4 regions of the Enterobacter sp. E14S genome follow, and region 2 is predicted to be linked to each of the others. Evidence: predicted binding sites of a transcription regulator. Region 2 holds the regulator's gene; each other region holds the start of a gene.
The links. The regulator Fur, encoded in region 2, represses iron uptake genes when iron is present. The targets are predictions, from matches to a motif close to ATAATAATGAGAACNACTATCAA.
Positions count from the first base shown of each region.

Region 1: a site for Fur is predicted at 1,098-1,120, ahead of ACZ6J2_RS06080 (Nramp family divalent metal transporter). Genes of this name have one in related genera too.
Region 3: a site for Fur is predicted at 1,152-1,174, ahead of sufA (Fe-S cluster assembly scaffold SufA). Genes of this name have one in related genera too.
Region 4: a site for Fur is predicted at 2,090-2,112, ahead of sodA (superoxide dismutase [Mn]). Genes of this name have one in related genera too.

Region 1 covers NZ_JBVODQ010000002.1:179,591-184,082, forward strand. The annotation lists gene ACZ6J2_RS06075 (NupC/NupG family nucleoside CNT transporter) at 1-811, opposite strand, end outside; gene ACZ6J2_RS06080 (Nramp family divalent metal transporter) at 1,160-2,398, shown strand; gene ACZ6J2_RS06085 (DUF2502 domain-containing protein) at 2,431-2,784, opposite strand; gene mgrA (L-glyceraldehyde 3-phosphate reductase) at 2,912-3,910, opposite strand; gene ipdC (indolepyruvate decarboxylase) at 4,096-4,492, shown strand, end outside.
Region 2 covers NZ_JBVODQ010000003.1:468,178-472,669, forward strand. The annotation lists gene ybfF (esterase) at 1-331, shown strand, start outside; gene ybfE (LexA regulated protein) at 460-747, shown strand; gene fldA (flavodoxin FldA) at 903-1,433, shown strand; gene fur (ferric iron uptake transcriptional regulator) at 1,724-2,170, shown strand; gene chiQ (ChiQ/YbfN family lipoprotein) at 2,264-2,593, opposite strand; gene chiP (chitoporin ChiP) at 2,641-4,038, opposite strand; gene glnS (glutamine--tRNA ligase) at 4,486-4,492, opposite strand, start outside.
Region 3 covers NZ_JBVODQ010000001.1:141,278-145,769, reverse strand. The annotation lists gene sufB (Fe-S cluster assembly protein SufB) at 1-735, opposite strand, end outside; gene sufA (Fe-S cluster assembly scaffold SufA) at 744-1,112, opposite strand; gene ACZ6J2_RS00710 (MerR family transcriptional regulator) at 1,426-2,154, opposite strand; gene ACZ6J2_RS00705 (diguanylate phosphodiesterase) at 2,343-3,563, opposite strand; gene ycgZ (regulatory protein YcgZ) at 3,900-4,139, shown strand; gene ACZ6J2_RS00695 (hypothetical protein) at 4,144-4,464, shown strand.
Region 4 covers NZ_JBVODQ010000013.1:50,387-54,878, reverse strand. The annotation lists gene rhaR (HTH-type transcriptional activator RhaR) at 14-862, shown strand; gene rhaT (L-rhamnose/proton symporter RhaT) at 863-1,897, opposite strand; gene sodA (superoxide dismutase [Mn]) at 2,186-2,806, shown strand; gene yiiM (6-hydroxyaminopurine reductase) at 2,878-3,552, shown strand; gene cpxA (envelope stress sensor histidine kinase CpxA) at 3,606-4,492, opposite strand, start outside.

The DNA of each region.
Region 1 (4,492 bases), on a different contig from region 2:
ACAGAGCGTTCAGCGCAGAAATCAGCGCAATGAAGCCGATCAGCATGGCGGCAACGATAATCGCCACTTTGAAGCCCGCCAGAATGTACTCACCCAACATTTCGAAGAAGCTCTGGCCTTCGTGCAGGTTTGACATCTGAATGTTCTCTTCGCTTGCGTCAACGCGGTACGGGTTGATCAGCGACAGAACGATAAAGGTGCTGAACATGTTCAGAACCAGCGCCGCAACAACATACTTTGGCTCCAGCATGGTCATATACGCGCCCACGATAGACATGGACACGGTAGACATTGCGGTTGCCGCCATGGTGTACATGCGGTTGCGGGACATTTTACCGAGAATATCTTTATACGCGATGAAGTTCTCAGACTGACCGAGGATCAGGGAACTGACGGCGTTGAAGGATTCCAGCTTGCCCATGCCGTTCACTTTGGATAACAGGAAACCAATTCCACGAATAACGAACGGCAGAACGCGGATGTGCTGCAGGATACCGATCAGCGCGGAGATGAAGACGATAGGGCAGAGAACCTTCAGGAAGAAGAACGCCAGACCTTCGTCGTTCATTTTACCGAAGACAAAGTTGGTCCCTTCATTGGCGAATCCGAGCAGTTTTTCGAACATTTCGGAGAAGCCTTTCACGAAGCCGAGGCCTACGTTTGAGTTCAGGAAGAACCACGCAAGTAAAACTTCAATGACCAGCAGCTGGACAACATAACGGATACGAATTTTTTTGCGGTCTGTGCTGACCAGCAATGCAAGTGCAGTAACGACAACAAGTGCCAGGACAAAATGAAGGACGCGGTCCATATTTGCTCCAAATATGAGGCAGGTTTAATTTTCGTGCACATTCTATGTAACAAGCGAAAAGAAAACGAGATCGAGGACACACTATAGTTACATCCTGTGACGAGTCTCAAAAATAGTGATCCACAATACATTTTTGTTATGTTAGGTAAATGAGTGAAAAGTTAAGTTTGTGTGCTAGTCTTCACAAAAGCGCGCGCGATTTTAGTTTCTGTTAGATCGCCCCACTTACCCGCCTGTCTATCGTTCAAAGCTATCAGAGAAATCACTGTAAACATCACAAATGATCTTGATAATCATTCTCATTTTGATAGTATTAAACATAGCAAAGGCTATATTTCAGAGGCAGAAATGACAAACAGTCGCGTAGAGGGTAGCAGTGGCAGAGCCGCGCGCAAGTTGCGGTTCGCATTAATGGGACCTGCGTTCATCGCTGCCATTGGCTATATCGATCCAGGTAACTTTGCGACCAATATTCAGGCCGGGGCCAGCTTCGGCTATAAGTTGCTGTGGGTGGTCGTCTGGGCTAACCTGATGGCGATGCTGATTCAGATGCTCTCCGCAAAGCTGGGGATTGCCACGGGTAAAAACCTGGCGGAGCAAATTCGCGACCATTATCCGCGTCCGGCCGTCTGGCTCTACTGGGTTCAGGCGGAAATCATCGCCATGGCCACTGACCTCGCTGAATTTATCGGCGCAGCGATCGGCTTTAAGCTGATTCTGGGCGTGTCGCTGTTGCAGGGGGCGGTACTGACCGGGATTGCCACTTTCCTGATCCTGATGCTGCAGCGTCGGGGTCAAAAGCCGCTGGAGAAGGTTATCGGCGGTCTGCTGCTGTTTGTCGCGGCGGCCTATATCGTCGAGCTGATTTTCTCACAGCCGAATCTGGTGCAGCTCGGCAAAGGTATGGCAATCCCAAGCCTGCCAACCTCTGAAGCGGTATTCCTGGCCGCCGGGGTATTGGGGGCGACTATCATGCCGCATGTGATTTACCTGCACTCCTCGCTGACCCAGCATCTCCACGGTGGAACGCGCAAAGAGCGTTACTCTGCCACCAAATGGGACGTGGCGATCGCCATGACCATCGCGGGGTTTGTCAATCTGGCGATGATGGCTACCGCTGCCGCCGCTTTCCACTTTAACGGCCACACCGGTATTGCCGATCTCGACCAGGCCTATCTCACGCTTGAGCCCTTACTGAGCCATGCTGCCGCCACGATATTTGGTCTCAGCCTGGTGGCTGCCGGTCTTTCTTCTACGGTGGTGGGCACGCTTGCAGGCCAGGTGGTGATGCAGGGATTTGTCCGCTTCCATATTCCGCTGTGGGTTCGTCGCTCCGTCACCATGCTCCCGTCATTTATCGTGATTCTGATGGGGCTTGATCCTACGAGAATTCTGGTCATGAGCCAGGTGCTGCTGAGTTTTGGTATCGCGCTGGCGCTGGTGCCGCTGCTGATTTTTACCAGCAACAAAAACCTGATGGGCGAACTGGTTAACTCAACGCTGGTGAAACGGACCGGGTGGGCCATCGTGGTGGTGGTAGTGGCACTGAACCTGTGGCTGCTGGTTGGCACCGCGTTGGGACTCTAAAAGAAAAAGGAGCCGGGAGGCTCCTTTTTGCATTAATGGTGACCGTGGCCATGACCGTGGCCGCGTCCTTTCCCGCCGCGATCCCAGCCGCCGCGACGGTCGTCACGATCGTTCCAGCCTTCACGGTAGCCGCGCTCATACGCGTTGTCTTTATACCAGCCGCGGTGTCTGCCGTTATCATGTTTCCACCAGCGGTCTCCGCGCCACTCATAGTGACGGTTCCAGTAGTCACGGTCGCGCCAGTAGCCACCGTCCCAGTATCTGCCGTAGTCGTCACGATCGCCAATTTGTAATTTTACTGATGGCAACAGGGTGATTTCGCCCGCATTGGCGATCAGCGGGGCTGAAGCCAGTAATACCGCTGCAAGAATCAGTGACCTGAACATACTCTTTCTCCTTCACGATCGGGGCCCTTGTGGGGCCTGTTAACGCAATATTACGAGTTGGTAAAGCCTCGTTTCATCGCCTCAACTCCGAATTCCTGAGCGAGAGCACTTTTTGCTAAAAATGATTCTATTTTGAGCTGTCCAGAATCGTGTCAATACGGACAAGTTCTTCCGCAGAGAAATGGCAGTTTTCCAGCATCCCCACGGCATCATCAATCTGGGCCGTTTTACTTGCCCCAATCAGCACTGACGTCACGTTCTCATGGCGTAATACCCAGGCCAGCGCCATCTGGGACAGCTTCTGGCCGCGCTCTTCCGCCATGGCGTTCAGCTTTCTTACCTTCTGCAGCTTCTCTTCGGTGATCTGGTCAGGGTTGAGAAACTGACTGCCGCTTGCCGCGCGTGAGTCTGCCGGAATGCCGTTCAGATAGCGGTTGGTCAGTTGTCCACCGGCCAGCGGCGAGAAGGGAATGCAGCCGACCCCTTTTTCCTGCAGCACGTTCAGCAGCCCCTCTTCCAGCGCTCGTTCAAAAAGAGAGTATTTCGGCTGGTGGATCAGGCAGGGCGTACCGAGATCGTCAAGGATATCAATCGCCTTGCGGGCCAGTTCTGCAGGGTAGTTGGATAACCCGACATACAGGGCTTTTCCCTGGCGCACCGCATGGTCAAGCGCTTTCATGGTTTCCAGCAGCGGCGTTTGTGGGTCAGGACGGTGATGATAGAAGATATCCACATACTCCAGCCCCATGCGCTTCAGGCTTTGATCGAGGCTTGCCAGCAGATATTTGCGTGACCCCCAGTCGCCGTAAGGGCCATCCCACATGGTATAACCTGCTTTGGTAGAGACGATCAGCTCGTCGCGCCAGGGCAGGAAATCCTCCTGCAAAATACGGCCAAAATTACGTTCGGCCGATCCCGGCGGCGGGCCATAGTTGTTGGCAAGGTCGAAATGCGTAATGCCCAGATCGAACGCGCGCTGTAAAAGTTGACGGCTGTTTTCGATAAGCGTGGTGTCGCCAAAGTTATGCCACAGCCCAAGCGAGATGGCGGGCAACCTGAGTCCGCTTTGCCCGCAGCGACGATACTCCATTGTCCGATAACGATTTTTGTCCGGCTGATAACCCATTCTCATGACCTATGGCGCTGAAGAAAAAAATCAGTGTATGCGTTTACATTAACGCGAAAAAAAGCAGCATAGCGCAGCCTTTTTTGTAAAGCATTCTTTCCATGCTCTTCTTATCGCCAATTCTGGACAGTCATCACGCTTATTTAATACTCAAGATGAGGTCAACATTAGAAGGATACCTGTTCATGCGTACCCCATACTGCGTCGCCGATTACCTGCTGGACCGTCTTACAGATTGTGGAGCCGATCATCTGTTTGGCGTGCCGGGCGACTATAACCTGCAGTTTCTCGACCATGTGATAGACAGCCCGGATATCTGCTGGGTGGGCTGTGCCAACGAGTTAAACGCCTCCTATGCCGCGGACGGATATGCCCGATGTAAGGGCTTCGCCGCGCTGCTGACGACATTTGGCGTAGGGGAGTTAAGCGCCATGAACGGCATTGCGGGCAGCTATGCCGAGCACGTTCCGGTGCTGCATATAGTGGGCGCGCCGGGGACGGCGTCACAGCAAAGAGGGGAACTGCTGCACCATACGCTGGGCGACGGTGAGTTTCGTCATTTTTACCATATGAGCGAACCCA
Region 2 (4,492 bases):
CATGCGTGAACATCTTGATGAAGAAGGCGTCGTGCAGTTCCTGCTGAAGTCGTTTGTTGACGGGCAATGGCGTTTTAACGTGCCGGTGCTCTGGGATCAGTACAATAACATCGTCGGCTGGGAAACCGTCCCCGCCTGGCCACACCCTACTCTCTTTATTCGCGGCGGCAACTCGCCTTACGTTACCGACGCGTACCGCGACACGCTGCTGGCCCAATTCCCGCAGGCTCGCGCGCACGTGATTGCCGGTGCAGGGCACTGGGTGCATGCGGAAAAACCGGATGCTGTGCTGCGCGCCATTCGCCGCTATCTTGCTGATACTGCAAATTGATTAAAAAAAAAGCGACTGGAAGGCTGCGGGCTTCCAGTCGTTGGCGTGCCGTTTTTGGTGATGTATGATGGCGCGCTTATCGCCCGGGCATTAGCAGGGCGGCGTGTTTCCCCCGAAGTCTCAGAATCATGGCCAAAGAACAAACGGACCGTACGACACTAGATCTGTTCGCGAATGAGCGTCGCCCGGGACGACCCAAGACGAATCCGCTTTCGCGCGATGAACAGCTGCGTATCAATAAACGCAACCAGCTTAAACGCGATAAAAATCGTGGGCTTAAGCGTGTCGAACTGAAGCTTAACGCCGACGCCGTCGATGCGCTGAACGAGCTGGCTGACGCGCGAAATATCAGCCGCAGCGAGCTCATTGAAGAGATGTTGCTCGTCCAGCTTGAGACGTTACGCAGCCAGGCATAAGTCTGAAAATCCCCTTTATCGCCCTTTTCATGTAGCACAGAGTGCAGTCCTGCGCGATAGCTGTTTCCGCAGGGTTGCCAGTTCTGCTATTATTGCCCTTATCCGTGGCCAAATTGCGCCACCATACTATTAAGTTTCAAGAGGTTATTTTACTCATGGCAATCATCGGCATTTTCTTTGGCAGTGATACCGGCAATACCGAAAATATCGCAAAAAACATTCAAAAACAGCTCGGTAAAGACGTTGCTGATGTGCATGACATCGCCAAGAGCAGCAAAGAAGATCTGGAAGGCTATGACATTCTGCTGCTGGGTATCCCAACCTGGTACTACGGTGAAGCCCAGTGCGACTGGGATGATTTCTTCCCGACGCTGGAAGAAGTGGACTTCAACGGTAAGCTGGTCGCCCTGTTTGGCTGTGGCGATCAGGAAGACTACGCCGAATACTTCTGTGACGCGCTGGGCACCATCCGCGATATCATTGAGCCGAACGGCGCGGTTATCGTAGGCCACTGGCCGACCGCCGGTTACCACTTCGAAGCGTCTAAAGGCCTGGCCGATGACGATCATTTCGTAGGCCTGGCCATCGACGAAGACCGTCAGCCAGAACTGACCGCAGAGCGTGTTGAGAAGTGGGTGAAGCAGATCCGTGAAGAACTGCACCTGGACGATATTCTGAACGCCTGATTTTATCGCGGCGCAACTGCGGTTGCGCCCATGCTCCAGGTCAAACCGATTAAATTAATCGCTACAATCTTTTAACTTTTTCGCCCAGACCTGTACAATGTCTCCCTGATAAAACGTGGTTTTCCATTGAGCAAGTTTGTTGGTGATACCACGTTTTTATAAGCATATTTTGCCTGAGACTTGCAGTTTTCATTTAGCCATGGCAGTTCTATAATGAGACGCATTATCCCGGGTGCATTTTCTGTCACTTCCTACAGAAGTGAATCGTTTAGCAACAGGACAGATTCCGCATGACTGACAACAATACCGCATTAAAGAAGGCTGGCCTGAAAGTTACGCTTCCTCGGTTAAAAATCCTTGAAGTGCTTCAGGGTCCAGACAATCACCATGTCAGTGCGGAAGACCTCTATAAACGTCTTATCGACATGGGTGAAGAGATTGGGCTGGCTACCGTCTATCGCGTGCTGAACCAGTTTGATGACGCGGGCATTGTTACCCGTCATAATTTCGAAGGCGGTAAATCCGTTTTCGAACTGACCCAGCAGCAGCACCACGATCACCTGATCTGCCTCGATTGTGGCAAGGTCATTGAATTCAGCGATGATTCCATCGAAGCGCGCCAGCGTGAAATCGCGGCGCGTCATGGCATCCGCCTGACGAACCACAGCCTGTACCTTTACGGTCACTGCGCTGAAGGCGACTGCCGCGAAGACGATCACGCGCACGACGCGAAATAATCAGTATTCATACTCTGAGCCAGCCGCAAGGTTGGCTTTTTTTTGCCTAAAAAAGCCCGTTGGCACTGCGCCAGCGGGCATGATAACAGCGAATTAGTTACTGTTATTGCTTCGTATTTCTTTCCAAATCTGGTCGCAACGCTTCGCCACTTCCTGATCGTTACCGGTTTTACGCGCCTGGATACAGGCCTGATAATCCATCACGCGGACGTTTTCCTGCGTCGCGAACTGCTCATGCGCTTTCTCTTTCTTCAGCACGTTCAGCACGCTCTGACAGGCTTGAATTTTCTCCGGCGATCCTTCCGCAGTATTTATGCAGGCGCTATACGCCTCCTTCAGACGGGAGTCCTCTTTCGGCGCCTGATTCTGAGCACACGCCACCAGCCCTGATGCCAGCAGCGCGACGATTACGATTTTTTTCATCATGTGCAGTCTCCATACCGGCGGGACTCAGCCCGCCGGTGCGTTCATCAGAAGATGGTGAATGGGGCGATAACCATGAATTTCACGTCACGTTCATCCTGGAAGATGTTGCCGTAACCGCCCGCATAGCTCGGGATATCGGAGTGGTTGTCATACTGGGTGAAGTGCAGTTTGAACATCGTGCCTTTCGCGCGGCCATCCTGCAGTGTATAGATAGCATCGAGGCTGTAGGAAGACTCTTTCAGGCGATAGTTGGGATCGTAGTATGCGTCCGGCGTGGCCATATCGGCAGGTTTTGCGTCCCAGGCGTAAGCGTAAGAAGCACCCACCGCCCAGCCAGGCAGGTTCCAGTTTTTCAGGTCATACATGGCGCCGAAGAAGACCGCTTTCTCGCCGTCGGCGTTGAAGTCAGAGCGGTTATCCCACCAGATATCAAGACGACCGTTGGAGGAGGCGTAGGTCGGGGTCATACGCTGCAGGAAGTAGCCCTGCTGCCCTTCCGCCTTCACCCATGTGCCTTCCAGACGTAAATCAACCTGACCGACCTTGTAGCCGAAGGTTAACGCCTGCAGCCACGCGGTGCCGTCATAAATGTCGTTGACGCCACCGTTGCTGACCTTGTCGCGCGTACCGTAGAACTGGTAGCTGGTGCTCAGCGGGCTACCCGCGACATCGAATTTGTAGCTGGCCTTGGCAAAGTACTGATCGACATAGCCTTGTGCCTGACCAAATGCCGCTTCAAGCACCAGATCGTTTTTGAAGTCGTACTTCGCGCCCAGCGAGTGCAGGTAATCAACTTTGGTTTTTTTATCGTTCTGGTAGAACTTGTCCATTTCGATGTGCCACGGCGCTTTGTACTCGTTGGTCCACATATAGGAGAAGCTCAACGCCCCCGCGTCACCGTAGTCAAAATTCGCCCCGGCTTCCGCACCCTGATAGGTACCCGGCATAAAGCTCCAGTGCGGTGCTAACAGAGTCTGGCCAGTTGGCTGAATATAACCACCGCGCGCCCAAACCGGACCGTATTTAAATTTTGCTGCGGCTTTGTAAAGGCTGATACCGCTCTTATCGCCGGACCAGTCTTCTTTATAGGCTTTGTTGCTGGAGGAGAAGGCAATTTCGTTCGGGTGGGCGCTGTCGCCGTTTTCCGCCATTTCAATCGCGGTAAACGCAGCAATATCCAGACCGAACATATCCGCGGCATAGCCTGACTGGAAGTCCAGGTTGGCGTTCCAGGTGGAGTGAGAAAGGTTGGTTTTGTATTTGTCTTCGGTGACGTCTTTACGGTCACGTTCACGCTGCCAGTAATAAATACCGCCCGTGAGGGTAGAATCATCGATGAAGCCTGCCGCTTTCGCCTCTGGTGTCACCACCAGGCCCGACATTGCTGTCACACCGGCAATAGCCAGCGCCAGCGCACTACGTTTGCCACTGAACGTACGCATAGATTATTCCTCTTTGACGAATTAAAACGCCTGAAGCGGCGTAAATAAAAAAGACCAAATGGTCAGGGGTAGTTTTAAATACCCTCGAATTAACTACCGTCTTTAGGTTATTTTTCGCGACGCGAATTATCAATGCTTTTTAGCGGACAAAAGTCAGGATTATGACGAAGTGCACATAATTAGTAGTGCTTTGTAACATTTGCGGTGAGGCGAGGAATGGCGGGGAATTATCAGGAATTTCAGTGACTAGACGTGGAACATTCTCCTTTTTTTATAACCTTTTTAATTTTCGTAATGACACAAACTTTTTTTTTGAAAAATAAGTAGCACCTCATTGACCTGATATTTTTATCACGCCTCTTTAGGCCCTGTCTTAATACCCTGATCGTTAAATAAAAAAACGCCGCATGGTGCGGCGTTTGTCTCTCATTGACCAGACCAGCAATATTATTCG
Region 3 (4,492 bases), on a different contig from region 2:
TTCATCCGCAACCAGAATCGTGCGTTCGAACTGGCCGGTTTTTTCGGCATTGATGCGGAAATAGGTGGACAGCTCCATCGGGCAGCGCACGCCTTTCGGCACATAGATAAAGGTGCCGTCAGAGGCTACCGCCGCGTTGAGCGCCGCAAAGAAGTTGTCGTTAGAAGGCACCACGGTCCCAATGTATTTTTTCACCAGTTCCGGATGATCGTGAATCGCTTCGCCGAAGGAGCAGAAAATGATCCCCTGCTCTGCCAGCTTCTCGCGGTAGGTGGTCGCCACCGAGACGGAGTCGAAAATAGCGTCCACCGCCACCTCTTTCCCCTCACGCACGGGCACGCCAAGCTGGTTAAAGGCTTCTTCCACCTCTTTGCTGAGGAAACTGTTCTCCGCACCGGTTTGCTGGACCGCGCCGGGCTGCGAGGCGCAGGTATCATCACAGCTGCCGCAGGAGGGCGCAGAGTAGTAGCTGTAATCCTGATAGTTCAGCTTGTCGTAGTGCGCTTTCAGCCAGTGCGGCTCTTCCATCTCCAGCCAGGCGCGGAAGGCGCTCAGGCGGAACTCCAGCATCCACTCGGGTTCGTTACGTTTCGCCGAGATCGCCCGCACGACATCTTCGTTAATGCCTTTCGCCAGCTCATCGGTCTGCAGCTGGGTGAAGAACCCCTCTTTATAGTTGAGGTGCCCACCGCCCCAGGTATTTACTTCACTCGTTGCTTCAGTATTACGAGACATAGTACCGCCTATACCCCAAAGCTTTCGCCGCAGCCGCATTCGTTCTGGGCTTTCGGGTTATGAAATTTGAATAACTGGTTTAAGCCTTCGCGGACGTAGTCCACTTCGGTACCGTCAATAAACGGCATGGCCTGCAGCGCGACGTAAAGTTTTGCGCCGTCCGTCTCGAACACCAGGTCATCTTTCTCGGGCTCGGTGACGGTATCGAGCACGTAGCCGAAACCCGCGCAGCCGGTCTGTTTAACGCCCAAACGTACGCCGAGGATCTCGGGCTTTTTCGCCACCAGCTCGTGAATATGTGCCGCCGCCGCTGGCGTGAGCGTTAAGCCGCGCCAGGCAAAATCGGCAGGATTAAAGGTTTCTGAATGCAGTTCCATAGGTCCACCTCATCTGATAAGCCATCAGGGCATAACACCATGTTAGTGATAACGATTATCACTTCAACCCTCTGTCAGCAGGGGCATTCGGCTAAACCGCCCTTTTTGCCTACTTTTATTAAGCATAGACCCTGTGAGAGGATGCAGTCAGGATGGATGTATTTGTTCAATGCATTGATTAATAATGCATTTCATCGCGGCATTTATGACGAGGAAGAGAAAAGTAAAATATGCATCGGAAATGCCTATTTTTGAGATAGCTTTTGCTCAGAAAATGACTAAAACAAAAAAAGGCCCTCTGGGCCTCTGACGATCAGTGATGAAATGAGACGGCAAACCCCTGTTCACGCCAGTGGTCGAGCTGTTCCTGCTGGCGAGGCGTTGGGGATTTCCCCGTCCAGACGAAGATTTTTTGCCCAGGAAACAGTTCAGGGCGCGGCGAATCAATAGGTTCCGCCAGGACGTCAATGTGCCAGCCCTTCTGCGACAAGCGCGCGGCTTCCAGCCACAGGTGGGTGCGGTCATCGCATTCCCAGCCAATCAGGAGCGCGTCTTTACCGGTTTTTTTGCGGGATTCCGCCAGGCTTGCAATCGCGAATTCGATCAGGACGCCGTCAAACAGGCTTGCCATGTGACGCACGGTGTTTTGATCCTGATTCATGCGCTGACGAACGGGAGAAATGATATTGTCGATCAGCGCATCTATCGCGTGATCGCGGCGGAATTCGCCCATTTTGGCGCGCAGCTTTGCCGGGCTGGCGTAACGCAGAACGGTCATCATCTCTTCCTGGAACGAGACCCAGTTGCCCTGAGTCAATACTTCTTTGTTTTCCAGCAAGGCTTTGACTTTTCCGACCGAGACGCCGCTTTTCATCAGGCGCTTGATCTCTTCTATGCGGAGGATATCTTCATCGTCAAACTGACGATGCCCCCCTTCGCTGCGCTGCGGCTTCAACAATCCATAACGGCGCTGCCAGGCACGCAGCGTAACGGGGTTGATACCGCATCGTTCGGCCACTTCGCCGATACTGTAATAGGCCATTAACTCCCTCACGCTCAGAACTTCCATACCTAACTGCACCAACCTTATCAGATTGTACACACCATTTGTATAACTAAGACCGCATTTTGCTCAGGTGAATGGGCTACTCCTCCCTTCACCTGTTAATACATTGTTGTATAAAAATTACCATTCGTACAGTTAACTCTGCCGTAATGTGTACAGCTTTATCAGAAGTCGAACTTTTTCTCCGGCCACGCAATCGCGGGAATACCGCCGTGTCGCGGGCTGGCAAAAAGATGACCCTGGAACTGGGAAATCCCGGCGGATTCCAGCCACATCCACTCTTCAGCCTTCTCTACTCCTACCGCGCAGAACTGGATCTCAAGCGAGGAACAGCATTTGATAATCGCCTGAATAATGGCCTGCCGGGGGCCACTTTTATGCACGTTCGCGACCAGATCGCGATTAATCTTAATTCTGTCCGGCTGGAACTGCGCCAGCAGCTGTAGCCCGGCAAAACCGGCGCCAAAGTGATCGATCGTCACGCTGATACCCGCGCTTTTTAACTGCCTGACCGAGTCCGTGAAGTCATCAAAACGGGAAATGGCTTCGCTCTCGGTGAACTCCACCACAATTTGCTCGGGGACAAACCCATTAGCTTCAATCGCGGTGAGCAGGAAATCCACGGCGTTGGGAATATTGACCAGCGTCATGGGCCGCAGATTGAGGGATAACGTCTGGTCCTGGAGCCCCAGCGCGCTGGCCATGGAGAGCGCCACCTGCTTGCTGTGTAAATCAGAGGCATACACCTCGTCATGCGGCAGATTAGCAAAGTAATCTCCCGGAGCGCCGCCGTCAGGCGTGCGGAGAAGCGCCTCCCAGGAGACGACCTGCTGCATAAACGGATCGACTATCGGCTGGAACGCAAAGCTGCAATCCGCCCCTTTCGCGACCACTTCGGGCTGCGCGGACAAACGCGTTTCCTCGCGAACGAACTCCCAGGAATCCGCAGGCGGCAGTTCAAAATAGTTCGCTTTTTCCGTGGCCTCGACAAAGGTGCGGAAAAACTGCAGCGGGCGGTCGTTATACGTCAGCTGATAGCGCGTCGTCCCCCTGTTGAGCACCTGCTGCAGCACTTCGTCCCTGTCGAAGTGGCGCAAATCAAAAAGCTCCATGCCCACGTTGCCAAAACGCCGGACAGGTCCGTGATCGCGCATCAGCTCCACCACGTTATGGTGGCGCGGGTCGTTGCAGATCTGCTCATAGATAGCAGAGACGTGTTCCACTGGCCCTTCAAGCAGCTGAAAAAAATGTGTGCCGTTAAACAGCAGGATCCCCGTGACGTTGGATTGCCGGTTTTTACTATTTGCTGCAGCGACCATGGCTTCCAGCGCTTTCACTGGAACGTCCTCGCAGATATGGCTGCGGTAAATGATGGTTGTGAGCATGCGATTCCTGGGGTTAGGGTTTTGGCCACAAAAAGGTGGGTAAGTATCATTTATAGCACATTCATTGCCTGACAAATAATTTACATCTCAATCATTTACGGCAGTTAGTGAAACATTTTTCTGCGCTGTACAACTTACCAGTGCCAGACCTTTTTGTACAATATATCCTGTAACATTACCGGTTCATACCAACTAATTAACCATCTGAAAATAAAGCAATTTATAAAATATATCATAAAAATATTAAAAATCTGTACATTTTAAGTGTACAGATTTAAGAATTGTGTATACCTTAATTGTAACGTTAGTGATTACAAAATTTTACAGGAGCGAAACATGCAGCAGAAAGGTTACGCCACAGATTCCGCAGCAGCGATCGCACAGTACTTCGAAAAGGCTGCGCTTCCCACCCAGCAGGAGACGCTGGGCCAGGTGGTTGTCGAAATCCTCAGCGACGGGCGAAACCTGAATCGCAAATCGCTCTGTACCAAACTGCTCAGCCGCCTCGAAAGGGCCGATGGTCCGGAAGAGGAAGAGCACTACCACATGCTGCTTGGTCTGCTCTTCGAACGATAACGTGATGAATAGCAGTGACGCAGACCGACTGATCGACACGCTTATCGGTGAAGCCGTTCTCTCTCTTCTGAAAGAGCGGGGGCCAGTGACAACCGAAGGATTGCTGCAGCGTCTGCGGGTTATGAAAGAACATGAAAAGGATCCCCGGCGGCGGGAGACACTAGCGGTGGTGATTGCCGAGATCGGCTCAAACAGCATCGCCTTTACACGTCGCAGAACCGCGCAAGGACGAACGAACAGAGAGGGACCTCTCAACGATAACAGAGACAATGTAGTGCCGTTATTTGGAAGTGGAAAACCGTCCGACCCCAAAAAAATACATTGACTGCAATTTAACAGCTACGGTGAGAACA
Region 4 (4,492 bases), on a different contig from region 2:
TAGAGGTCGTGGTGTGGCTGCTCAGTTAATTCTTCGCAAAGATGATTTTTTTGCCTCCGCGAGTCAGGCCGTCACTGTGGCCGATCGCTACCCGCAGGACGTTTTTGCCGAACATACCCACGAGTTTTGCGAGCTGGTGCTGGTTTGGCGCGGTAACGGCCTGCACATCCTCAACGACCGCCCCTACCGCATCACGCGCGGAGACCTGTTCTACATTCGCGCGGATGATAAACACTCCTACGCCTCGGTTAACGACCTCGTGCTGCAAAACGTTATTTACTGTCCGGACAGGCTCAAGCTTAACGTGGACTGGGCCGCGAGCATTCCGGGCTTTCTTGATGCTAAGGGTTCTGCGCACTGGCGCTTAAGCAGTAGCGGCATGGCTCAGGTGCGGCAGGTTATTTCTCAACTGGAGCAGGAGAGCCAGAAGAACGACCCCGTTGCTAACCAGCTGGCGGAGTTGCTTTTCGCCCAGCTGGTGATGACGTTGAAGCGCCATCGTTACGCAACTGATAACCCCTCCGCCACAACGCAGGAAGCGCTGCTGGATAAGCTCATCACCCGGCTTGCGGGTAGCCTGAATAAAAACTTTGTACTGGAGAAATTCTGCGAGCAGGAACAGTGCAGCGAGCGCGCGTTGCGCCAGCATTTCCGCACCCTGACCGGGATGACGGTGAACCACTACCTGCGCCAGCTGCGCATCTGCCATGCACAATATCTTCTCCAGCATACGGAGTGGATGGTCAGTGATGTGGCGATGCGCTGCGGCTTTGAGGACAGTAACTACTTTTCAGTGGTGTTTAACCGCGAGGTGGGAATGACGCCGGTACAGTGGCGTCATCGCAGTCGAAAGGGTGCGTAATCAGTTTGCCATGCCGAGGCCGACGATATTGGCAGCGATAATAATCACCACGCAGCCGAGGCTCAGTACGCCAACCGGACGACGTCCGGCGTTCGTCCACTCTTTCAGCACCAGCCCAACCAGCCCGCCGCAAAGTACGTAGAAACTCATGTGCAGCATCCAGCTTATATAGTCGTATTGCGCCGGAATGCTGGCGTGGCCCCAGGCGTAGAAGAAGAACTGCAAATACCACATCAGGCCGCCCAGAGCGGAGAGCAGCACGTTGGTGATGATGAGCAATGTTGCCAGCGAGAAATCGGTTTTTACCGACAGGTTTTTTACTTTTGCCAGACGAATGAAGCAGAAGCCCAGGTTAACCATCGCGCCGCCACCCATAATCACGACATAGCTTGGTAGCGCAACGTACAGCGGATCGACGCCCAGCGCGGCAGCCGCTTCGTGCATCGGTTTGGCGGCGTTCATGGCGAACGACATGCCGGCCGAGAAAATGCCGCACATCACCGCCAGCAGCAGACCTTTCTTCAGGTTAAAATCTTCAGCTTTAATGCCCATCTTGCGTTCTTTCAACTGCCCCGCGCGCGTCACAATTCCTACGCCAATGACCGCCACCAGCACGCCCAGGAGCGTCATCCGCCCACCCTGAGTATTAATAAGCACGTCGAAGTTACCGTTGAGAATTGGCGTCATCAGGGTACCGACGATCAGCGTGATGCCAATCGCGATACCAATCCCCATCGACATGCCGAGATAACGCATGGTGAGGCCATAGTTGATGTTGCCGACGCCCCACATCGCGCCAAAAAGGAACACCGGCAGCAGGGTGGCGGCGCTGAATGAGGAGAAGTAGTCCCAGAAATCGGGCAGCAGCATGGCGCTAATGGTCCAGGGCAAAATCAGCCAGGACACGATACCGCCAACGGACCACATGGTTTCCCATGACCAGCCTCTCACTTTTTTAAACGGAGCATAGAAACAGGCTGCACTGGCAGCGCCTATCAAATGCCAGAAGATACCCATCGTAATCGCATGATTCATTTTTACACCCTCATCGTTTTTATCGTCAGTGGCTTCCCACCGACTTGAGGAGTGTAAAAATTAGGCGGTTTGGGGACCTTCAGAAGGTTGCCGCAGATGTGTTCTGGATGGCAATCAGCACGTTAACCGCGTGAGCAGACTCACAATTTCACGATTAATCGAAAAACGAATAACCTTATAAAAACTACGGCATTGATAATCATTTTCAATATCATTTAATTAACTATAATGAACCAACTGCTTACGCGGCATTAACAGCTGTGCCGCCCGACAATAATGGAGAGGATTATGAGTTATACACTGCCATCCCTGCCGTATGCCTACGACGCACTGGAACCGCATTTCGACAAGCAGACGATGGAAATCCATCACACTAAACACCACCAGACCTATGTGAACAACGCGAACGCCGCGCTGGAAAGCCTGCCAGAGTTCGCTAACCTGTCTGCTGAAGAGCTGATCACCAAACTGGACCAGCTGCCTGCGGACAAGAAAACCGTTCTGCGTAACAACGCTGGCGGCCACGCTAACCACAGCCTGTTCTGGAAAGGCCTGAAAACCGGTACCACTCTGCAGGGCGACCTGAAAGCGGCTATCGAGCGCGACTTCGGCTCCGTTGACAACTTCAAAGCGGAATTCGAAAAAGCCGCTGCAACCCGTTTCGGCTCTGGCTGGGCGTGGCTGGTTCTGAAAGGCGACAAGCTGGCGGTGGTTTCTACTGCTAACCAGGACTCCCCGCTGATGGGTGAAGCGATTTCTGGCGCATCCGGCTTCCCAATCCTGGGTCTGGACGTGTGGGAACACGCTTACTACCTGAAATTCCAGAACCGTCGTCCGGACTACATCAAAGCCTTCTGGGACGTGGTGAACTGGGACGAAGCAGCAGCGCGTTTCGCCTCTAAAAAATAAGGTTGCATTGACGCCTGTGAGAAGCGAGTCTTATGACTCGCTTTTTTTGTATCTGCGTAATGGAGGCAGCAATGCATTACCCGGTGAACGTGTTTACAGGCAAGGTAAGGGAGTACGACGGCAGCCGCCCGAGTGCCATCGCCAAAATTCAGGTCGACGGTGAGCTGACGTTAACCGACCTCGGGCTTGCGGGTGACGAGCAGGCCGAAAAGAAAATCCACGGCGGGCCCGATCGCGCGCTGTGCCACTACCCGCGTGAACACTATCAGCACTGGAAAACCGAGTTTCCCGAGCAGACGGACCTCTTTGTTGCCCCCGCGTTTGGCGAGAATCTTTCCACCGAAGGGCTCACCGAAAAGAACGTGTTTATCGGTGATATCTACCGCTGGGGCGATGCTCTGATTCAGGTGACGCAGCCACGCTCGCCGTGCTTCAAGCTCAACTACCACTTCGGTATTCAGGATATGTCGGCCCAGCTGCAAAAAGCGGGTAAAACCGGCTGGCTGTATCGCGTGGTGCTGGCTGGGCAGGTTTCAGCGGACGCGCCGCTTGAGCTGGCGTCGCGCCTGAGCGATGTGTCTGTTTATGACGCCTGCGCCATTGCCTGGCATATGCCGTTTGACGACGAACAGTATCACCGCCTGCTGTCGGCGGCGGGGTTATCCATCAGCTGGACAAGAACGATGCAGAAGCGGCGTTTAAGCAGCAGGATCGAGGATAATTCGCGGAGATTGTGGGGGAAGTAGTCCTCCGCAGAAAGTAGGCCGGGTAAGGCGAAGCCGCCACCCGGCACTAAAAGCTACGAACGCTTATACAACGGTAGCCACAGCGTTAACCGTAGTCCACCCAGCGGGCTGTCGTCGGCTTTCACCCAGCCGCGGTGCTGCTGCATGGCGGTTTCAACAATCGCCAGACCCAGCCCCGTGCCGCCCGATTCCCGGTCGCGCGCCTCATCGGTACGATAGAACGGACGGAAAATCTGCTCGCGGTCTTCCGGGCTCACGCCAGGGCCGTCGTCATCGACAATGACGGTGATCCCGTCTTTATCCACCGAGAACGCCACCTCAATCTTCGTATGCGAGTAGCGAAGAGCGTTGCGCACGATGTTTTCCAGCGCGCTTTCCAGCGTGTTGGGGTTACCGTACAGCGGCCACGGGCCCGGCGGGAAGTTGACGGTGAAGGATTTACCCATCTGTTCCGCTTCGAACGCCGCGTTGTCCAGCACCTCGTGCCAGAGGTGATTCGCTTTCACCGTTTCGCTGACCAGCGCGTTTTTCTGCTGATTGCGCGACATGACCAGCAGGTCGTTGATCATGCTGTCCAGGCGGTGCGCTTCTGTTTCAATACGCTCCAGCTCTTTGCTCTCACCACTGCGGCGGCGCAGCAGCGCGGTGCCAAGCTGCAAGCGCGTAAGCGGGGTACGCAGCTCATGCGAGATATCCGACAGCAGACGTTGCTGAGCGGTCATCATGCGGTCGAGCGCGCTAACCATCTGGTTAAAACTGGTTCCGGCAGCAAGGAACTCCTGCGGACCTGCTTCCAGTTCAGGGTGCTGTCGCAGGTTACCCTGCGCCACTTCATCGGCGGCATTTTTCAGCTTGCGCGCCGGTTTTGCCAGGCTCCACGCCAGCCATAACAGCAGCGGCGAGCTGACCAGCATGGTGACAATCAGCAGCAGGAGAGGGC